DNA from 2 places in the Granulosicoccus sp. 3-233 genome. Region 1 is predicted to be linked to the other one. Evidence: predicted binding sites of a transcription regulator. Region 1 holds the regulator's gene; the other holds the start of a gene.
What was found. The regulator FliA, encoded in region 1, starts transcription of late flagellar genes. The targets are predictions, from matches to a motif close to GCTAAAGTTNNNNNNNNNNCNGCCGATA.
Positions count from the first base shown of each region.

Region 2: the regulator FliA is predicted to act here: its motif matches at 2,016-2,043, upstream of ACUNV4_RS20015 (methyl-accepting chemotaxis protein).

Region 1 is NZ_JBQYLE010000001.1:350,824-355,038, reverse strand. Features, by position in the region: gene ACUNV4_RS01620 (GGDEF domain-containing protein) at 1-635, opposite strand, end outside; gene ACUNV4_RS01615 (DUF4339 domain-containing protein) at 771-1,211, opposite strand; gene ACUNV4_RS01610 (RNA polymerase sigma factor FliA) at 1,222-1,950, opposite strand; gene ACUNV4_RS01605 (MinD/ParA family ATP-binding protein) at 1,964-2,887, opposite strand; gene ACUNV4_RS01600 (sigma-54 dependent transcriptional regulator) at 3,121-4,215, opposite strand, start outside.
Region 2 is NZ_JBQYLE010000008.1:82,025-86,239, forward strand. Features, by position in the region: gene ACUNV4_RS20010 (SPOR domain-containing protein) at 1-1,944, shown strand, start outside; gene ACUNV4_RS20015 (methyl-accepting chemotaxis protein) at 2,117-4,215, shown strand, end outside.

The DNA of each region.
Region 1 (4,215 bases):
GCCAGGATCAGAGCCCCTTCCATATCCGTCTGATTGAGGATGATGCAGAAGGCATCGCTGTCGGTACGAAAGATCAGGTCACTTTGACGCAGCCGCTCAGCCAGCGTCTCCGCCACGGTATGCCAGGCCTCATCGCCCACCTTGGCCCCATGGTCTTCGCTGATCGAATCCAGATGGTCGACGCTCAGCAGCATGATGGACAGTGGTTGTTCCACTCGCCGCACCAGCCGGATCTCGCGCGGCAGCAGCTCATCCAGTGCTCGTTGGTTACGCAGACCGGTGGTGCTGTCGGTCATTGCCTTCATCAGCACTTCAAAATGCTCCAGCGCATTTTCCAGCGGATAGATCAGGCTCTCGACCAGGCGTTCGGCATCGCGCTCGTCACGTGGGGTGAATGCCCGGCTGCGCATCAGGAGGATTTCACCCAGCGAGCGATCACCGAGCTTCAGTTCGAAACGCTGCCGGTACTGACGCGTGAACCCCAGCATGATGTCGGCACCACGGTCTGCAGCGACATACTGCAAGCCGTCGAATTTCACGAAACTCTGACCTTCGGTCAACAGACACTCGAACAGGCGCTCGAGGTCGAGTTTGCGATGCAGCAGAGCATTGAATTCAAGCTGCCTCAGCTGCACGTCAAGGCGTTGCTGGCGCAACGTATCGGATGAGGTTAATGCCGAGTGTTTGGCACTGACAGCGACCATGACAAGCGCTTCACGATTCCAGGGAATCAGAATCTTGCAAACAGCGGACCAAACCGCAGGGACAATCTACCCTGCAATGCCGGTGCTGGCGTTCAAGTACAACACGACACACAAAGCGGCCAGGGTTATTCCCAGCAATGACCAGGGCAGCACACTCTGGGATACCGGTGTGGCGTTGCCCTGCCACTCGTCACGCAGTTGCTGTGGCACGGTATCGGGAATCCTGCGACGCTCAAGCGCCACATCCTTGTCGCTGCGGCGTTCATCCTGCCCGTCCCTGACCTTCAGAAATCGGTTCCAGCCATCGTCGGACTGCAGATTCAGCAGCTCTTCGGGAATCAGTTCCGGCACCTGGGTCACCGGCTCCCACAACTCCCCGTCCCGACTGACTCTGTCAGTGTTGCGAACCCGCCCCAACAGCAGGAAGCGTCCGACTTCATTGGTGGAAAAGGGCCCCTGCACGCGCGAGCCTTTCTGTACATACCATTGGGATTCATCAGCGACCATTTCGACTCACCTACTTCATTGTCCATTCAGTCATGCGTGCCTTCAAGCGAACCAGAGCCTGACCATGGATCTGACAGACTCGGGATTCACTGACTCCCAGAATGTCGCCTATTTCACGAAGATTCAGATCATCATCGTAGTACAGCGACATGACGAGTGCTTCACGTTCAGGTAAGTTCTTGATCGATACAGCCAGCGCTTCACGGAAGGACTGATACTCGACCTGATCGCCCGGACTGGCCTCGGCACTCTGCGGCAGGGCAATGGTTTCACCCGTATGCTCGTCGGGCTGATCAAAACTGAAGATATGGGCGGCGGAGCTTTCGGTCAGTATCAGGTGATAGGCGGACAGCTCGATGCCGAGCTTCTCGGCCACGATGGCAGCCTTGGCTTCTCTACCGCTGGTCTGTTCCACATTTCTCAGTACCTCGGCTGCTTCGCGCGACTTTCGATGAACCGAGCGCGGGGTCCAGTCCGAGCGACGAATCTCATCGAGCATCGCCCCGCGAACCCGGATCCCGGCATACGTCTCGAAGCTGGCACCCTGTGAGGGGTCGTAATGCCTGGCAGCTTCAAGCAGACCGATCATGCCGGCCTGGATCAGATCCTCCGCCTGAACACTGGGTGGCAGACGATTCATCAGATGGAACGCTATTCGCTTCACCAGATTGGCATTGGCTGCAACCAGGCCATCCGGATCGACTGTGGTGACTTCGTTGTACATCGCGTGTGCATTCATACGGACTCTTTTCTCACCGTGTACTGTCGGCGACTTCTATCAGTCGCTCTACAAAAAATTCGATATGCCCGCAGGGCGTCTGTGGTTGCGGCCAGCGAGCAACGCGGGTCGCCAGCTTCCTGAAGGCCAGTGCAGAGGCCGACCGTGGAAACACATCCACCACGGCACTCTGCTGACTGACGGCCTGCTTCAGCTGAGCGTCCAGCGGAATCGACCCGCAATAGTCGAGTAACACATCCAGACAGCGGTCTGTCATGTCGCTCAGCGCGGCATACAGATCCAGACCATGTTGCGAACTCTCTGTCTTGTTGGCCACGACCCGAAAACGGCGCACATGGCAGCATTCGTTCAGGACCCGAACCGTGGAAAAGGCATCCTGCAAGGCAGTCGGTTCGTCGACGACCACCACGATGACTTCACGCACCGCTCGACAGAAGCTCATCACGCTCTCCGACAGGCCTGTGGCAATGTCGATGATCAGCGTATCGGCGCTGGTCGGCAGCTCGCTGAACAGGCCGATCAGACCGGCGTGTTCGACGTGGGTCAGGTGCGCCATCTCCATGGCACCACTTGCGCTGGGGATGACCGAAACACCCCGTGGCCCCTGCAGCACGATGTCGTCCAGGCGACAGCTGCCCGCAAAGACATCACTGAGTGTGTACGCTGGACGCAGATTCAGTAAACGATCGATATTGCCCAGTTCGAAGTCGCCGTCAACCAGCAGGACTTCGTGCTCACTTGCTCCCAATGCAGCTGCCAGATTGACAGCCACGTTCGACTTGCCTACTCCGCCCTTGCCACCGGCAACGGCAATCGTCTGAACCGGACGTCGGTTCAACGACAGTGTTGGAGAGACCGGAAAATTCACCGGGCAATTACCCGTATGGTGGACAAGACTGACATCTACGCTGAGTTCCTCGACTGTCCGTGTCGACATCCCCCCATTCACAGGCGGATGTATCGAAACGGTTTCGAGGTGTCAGGGAGCAAGTCTCGAACCAGCGGATGCCAGCTGGCCGCCAGTGAGCCTATCTGTGGTGGTTGAAACGCCTGTTTTGGGAAGCGTCCCGCAATTTATCTGTGAACCAACCCGAATCAGCCCGGATTCGGCACCACCGTAACGCAGCTTCGGGCACAGCACGCGGGGTCACGTCCTGTGCCCTGTCAGGCTTACGACACTTCTTCAGGTCGCTGAATATTGTATTTACGCATTTTCTCGACCAGCGTGGTTCGCCGGATCTTCAGTCGATTGGCGGCATGCGCAACCACACCGGAGCACTCGTCCAGAGCCTGTTCGATCAGGCTGATCTCGATATCGGTCAGGTGCTGTTTCAGATCGATCCCTTCCCGAGGCAGGCGTGGCTTGTTGTTGAGCGGCACGGCCGGCATGCCGGAGACCATCGGCAAGCCATTGCCACCACTGCCGGAGGCCGGCTCCGACTCTTCCCGACTATCGCTCAGGGCACGGCCATGCGGCGCCATCTTCGGCGGCAGGTCGGCCGCATCCACGACACCGTAGGGATGCAGGATGGTCATGCGCTCCATCAGGTTCGCCAGCTCACGGACATTGCCTGGCCAGTCGTAATTGCACAGGGCCATCATGGCAGCGGGTGTCAAGCGCACCGAGGATTTCTTTTCGTGCTCCAGCCGCGTGATCAGTTCATTGACCAGCAACGGCAGATCTTCCGCGCGGCTGCTCAGTGGTGGCATCTCTATGGGAAAGACATTCAGGCGATAGTACAGATCTTCCCGGAAGCGACCGTCCTCGATCAGCGTTTCCAGGTCGCGGTGTGTCGCGGCGACAATACGCACATCGCTCTTGATACTCTTGTTGCTACCGACCCGCTCGAACGAGCGTTCCTGAATGACGCGCAGCAGCTTCACCTGCATGGTCAATGGCATGTCGCCGATTTCATCCAGGAAAATCGTGCCACCTTCTGCCAGCTCGAAGCGCCCCTGACGGGAGCCCACAGCCCCGGTAAACGAGCCCTTCTCGTGGCCAAACAATTCGCTTTCGAGCAACTCACCCGGAATTGCCCCACAGTTGATGGGGACGAAGGGCTTGTTACGCCGATTGGAATAATAGTGGATGTTGCGAGCCACCACTTCCTTGCCGGTTCCGGATTCACCCAGAATCAGCACGGTTGCCTCGGTGGGCGCAACCTGATCGATCATCTTGCGCACTCGCTGCACGGACCGGCTGTTACCGACCAGTGACCGAAACAGCTCCGGGTTCTGTGTGCCTTCCTTGGCTGGCGCCGTATT
Region 2 (4,215 bases), on a different contig from region 1:
GGTCAGAACCGTTTCGAACTCAAGTTCTTCGGGCCGAATGGAGAAATGGAATCGCGCGAAGAGTACCACTACCTGGGAGTCGGCATGCTGGAGCCCGGGCGTGTCAGCTATGAGTTGTCAGCGGTGCAGAGCGGACGTACCGTGTTGGGAGTGAACGATTCGAATGGTGAGGGAGATCGGGATAGCGGGCTCTACACGGGCGAACTGAACTTTGGTCTGTCACGCAACATGACTCTGGGGGCAGGTATCAGGAGTGTGGAGCAGGATGGCGAACGGAATGAATCCCGCAATCTCAGCATCGGTCTGAGTACATCGCGACTCTACGGAAACGTCAGGTATGTCGATGCTGCCAATTCACAGAATTCGATTGGGACGTCACTGCGTACCCAACTGGGGGACACCAGTCTCGGCCTGGGGTTTACCCGTTTTCTCGAGGAAACCGAGCTGCCTGCCTCTCCACAGAAGTGGAGCAGCAACGTGAATATCACATCGTCTGTCAGAGGGGTTCCGTTCAAGGTCGAGGTCAACGCGCAGGAGCAGGAAACCAGCTCTGCCTACGATGCCGTTATCGGAGCAACGACACCTCTGGCCGGTTCGGGAAGGTTCTCATCCTCGCTCTGGTACACCTCCGTTGAAGAACAATTGGATGGCATTGACACCAGAACGTCCCAGACAGGTGGTTTGTCGAGCTTCCACACCACCATCAGACCATGGAGTTTCCGTCTGGCGGCCAGTTATGGTCTGGCGCCTGAAACCGAACTGCTGGAACTCAGTGCCGACAGTAATCTGCGGATAGAAAGAAACATGAGTCTGGATCTGAGTATCAGCCAGAACGCCCTGACGGATACGACCTATTACCGAGGTGGTATCAATTGGTTGCTTGATCAGGTGGCGATCAATGCCAGCGTCAGTTATGACAGTGATGAGCGCTGGGGTGGCTTGATCACCCTGTCGACCGGTCTGGTGCATCAACCCGGCACCTTGCGGCCGATACTGGATAGTCGTGCTTCGGTGAGTGCCGGCAGCGTCGATGTCCGGGTATTCGAGAGAGCCAGCGGACTGGAAGACAGACCCATCGCCGGGGTGGGGGTCAAGGGGGTGCAAGCCTGGCGACACGCGACCACGGACGACAACGGTTCTGCCTATCTGTCCCGCATGCCGGCTTATCTCCAGGTGGACATCGAGTTGGATGAGTCCACGCTTGTCGACGGTGAACTGCGATCGCGAAATCCGGGCGTGTCGGTCATACCTCGACCGGGGAGTTTCGCCGTCGTCGAATTTCCGGTGATTCGTACTGCCGAACTCGAAGGTCATGTACTGATGATCGAGGGCGATCAGGAAAAGCCGGTCAGTCGCGTGCTGGTATCGCTGAAGACCTCTGATGGTGAGCTTGTCGCTCAGCGGCGTACCGCGTTTGATGGTTTCTATCTGTTTGACGGCATAGAACCCGGTGGCTATCGGATAAGCCTCGAAGATCCTCTGGGCAGACGCTTGCTCAAGCAACCGGGGAGCGTGTCGGTACTGGGAAACAATGATGTCATCCGAGGACTGGATTTCGCCATGCGAGAGGTTCAGGAAAAACCTCTGACATTGAACAGACTGGCGCAACAGGAGGGCGCGCCACAGCCAACGCTTGCAGTATCGGCACCACCGCTGATTGCCGGTGCTCTGCCTGAGGTCGGCAATGACACGAAGTCGGAGCCGGAGGAGGGCAAATGGTTCGTACAACTGGGAGCCTATGGCTCACGTGAACTAGCGCAGGCGTTCTGGGACCGGGTCAATGGCAGCCTGCAGGCATTCGACGGAAAGACTCCCCGGTTTGAGGACTATCGGAGCATGACGCGCCTGCTTGTTGGTCCTGGTCGAAGCCGTGGCGCTGCCAACGATCTTTGTGAGCAGGTCAAGGCCGGCAATCTGGATTGCCTGGTGCGGAGTGTCGAGTAGTGGTGTTCAGCAGGTATCGCAGGAGATGACAGGAATGCCGAATCGGAGGCCAGCATCTGAAACAGGTAAGTCCTAAAGCCGTATGGTGCCATGCCGATTCCTGCTGTACTCGGCGAGAACCTTGCCCGGACGGTGACGGATTCACTCCAGTGCGGATTCAATTGGCAGCATCATGATGAGTTCAACAACATTGTCATTCAAATCCATCGGACTGCTGCTATGCGCCGGTCTGGTGATTATCGGTGTCGGGATTGTATCGTCCAATTTCCATATCCACGCGCAGGCGACCGAGTCACTGCAATCCTGGGAAGATTACAAGTTCGGACCCAAGCGCAAGGGCGAATTGATAGGTACCCTGCAGCTTTATCTGGGAGATGAATCCCTGTCACATGCTTTCGAGGAATTCCAGCAGCACGACGATGACGAGCATCTGCATCACATTGAAAGGAGTATTGTGGCTGCGCGAGTCGCTCTGTCTGAATATGCTGACATGCCCATGGATCCGGTCGAGTCGGCAGCTCTGGACGATATCGAGTCGGTTCTCGAACAATTCAGTACGGCCGTGGCATCGTTCGAGTCGCATGCTCAGACAGACTCCCGGTTGCATGGCCAGGAAGAGGCAGCAGAAATAAGTGATGCCGCTGCGGCTCGAGCGCTGGATGTCCTGAAGGCAAGGATGTCCGAGGAGTTGGCAACTACAGAGACCGAACTCGAAGATCACCTGGTTGCGATCAACCGCATTACCTGGATATTCTCGATTGTCATGCTGGTGATGCTGTCGCTCCTGGCACTGGGATTGATGGCCACATTTGGCAGTGTCAGACGCAAGGTGGGTGGAGAACCGGATCGCATTCTGACCATCGTGAACCGTATCGCCGAAGGTGATCTGTCCGAGATGTTGCCCGAGGCTGGAGCCGATACCGGGATCTACAACGCCGTTCATCAGATGCAGTTGAAATTGCGGGAATTGAGTATCGATCGGGCGGAGACTGCAGCCAGGACACTGCGTCTGAAACTGGCTCTGGACAATGCGTCTGCCTCGGTGATGGTTGCTGACGAGAACAGTGACATCATCTACATGAACAAGGCTGCCGAGACACTGTTTGCCGAGTCCGAATCGGAGGTGCGTCGAAAATACCCCGATTTTCGTGCCGACGGTATCATCGGACGCAGCGTGGATCTGTTCCATGCCGATCCGGTCAAGAGTCGGGAAATCATCGACTCGCTGCGTGAAAAGCATGTGGTCAATACCAGCTTTGGCAAGATGACCATCAGACTGGTTGTCAACCCGGTGTTTGATGAGCAGGGGAAACGCCTGGGTACCATCACCGAATGGTTCGACCGGACCGAAGAATTGAACAATGAGGAAAAGGTGCAGGAACTGGTGGAGGCGGCTGTGCAGGGGGATCTGAGCCGACGTATCGACGACCGGGAGATGGGTGGCAGCTTCGGTAGGCTGGTGGCCGGCATGAATCAGTTGATGCAGACCAATGAGCAGGTGATCAGCGACATGCAGCGTGTCTTCGGCGCGCTGGCCGCGGGAGATCTGACCGAAACGGTCAGTACGGAATACAAGGGTGTCTATGATCGTCTGAAGCAGGATGCCAACAAGACCGTGGCACAGCTGACCGATATCATCAGCAAGACCAAGCGTGGAGCTGCCGTACTGTCGGAATCATCCGGTCATCTCAAGCGTACCAATGATGAGCTCAGCAGGACTGCCGAGGAGGCGGCAGATCACGCCAGTGTGGCCACCGATGCCGCCCGGCGGGTCATGCACAATGTGGACAATGTAGTGGGCGCTACCAGTGAGCTGAACGGTTCTGTTCAGGAGATCTTCAAGAACGTCTCGGAGGCTGGCAATGTGGCCCGCGAGGCCGTCAAGCTCGCTCACAGTACTGATGCCCAGGTCCGTAATCTGACGGTATCCAGTGGCGATATCGGCAACGTCATCAAGGTCATTACCTCGATTGCCGAGCAGACCAATCTGCTGGCGTTGAATGCCACCATCGAAGCGGCTCGTGCGGGAGAATCGGGCAAGGGCTTTGCGGTCGTCGCCAATGAAGTCAAGGAACTGGCGAAAGAGACTGCCAAGGCGACCGAGGAAATCGCCTCCAAGGTCACGGCGATACAGAGCGATAGTGACAGCGCAACTCGTGCGATCGGTGACATTCGCGACATCATCGAAACCATCAGTCAGTTCCAGAACACCATTACCAAGGCGGTTCAGGAGCAAAGCGATATCACCTCGCGCATCAGTCAGGATTCCAG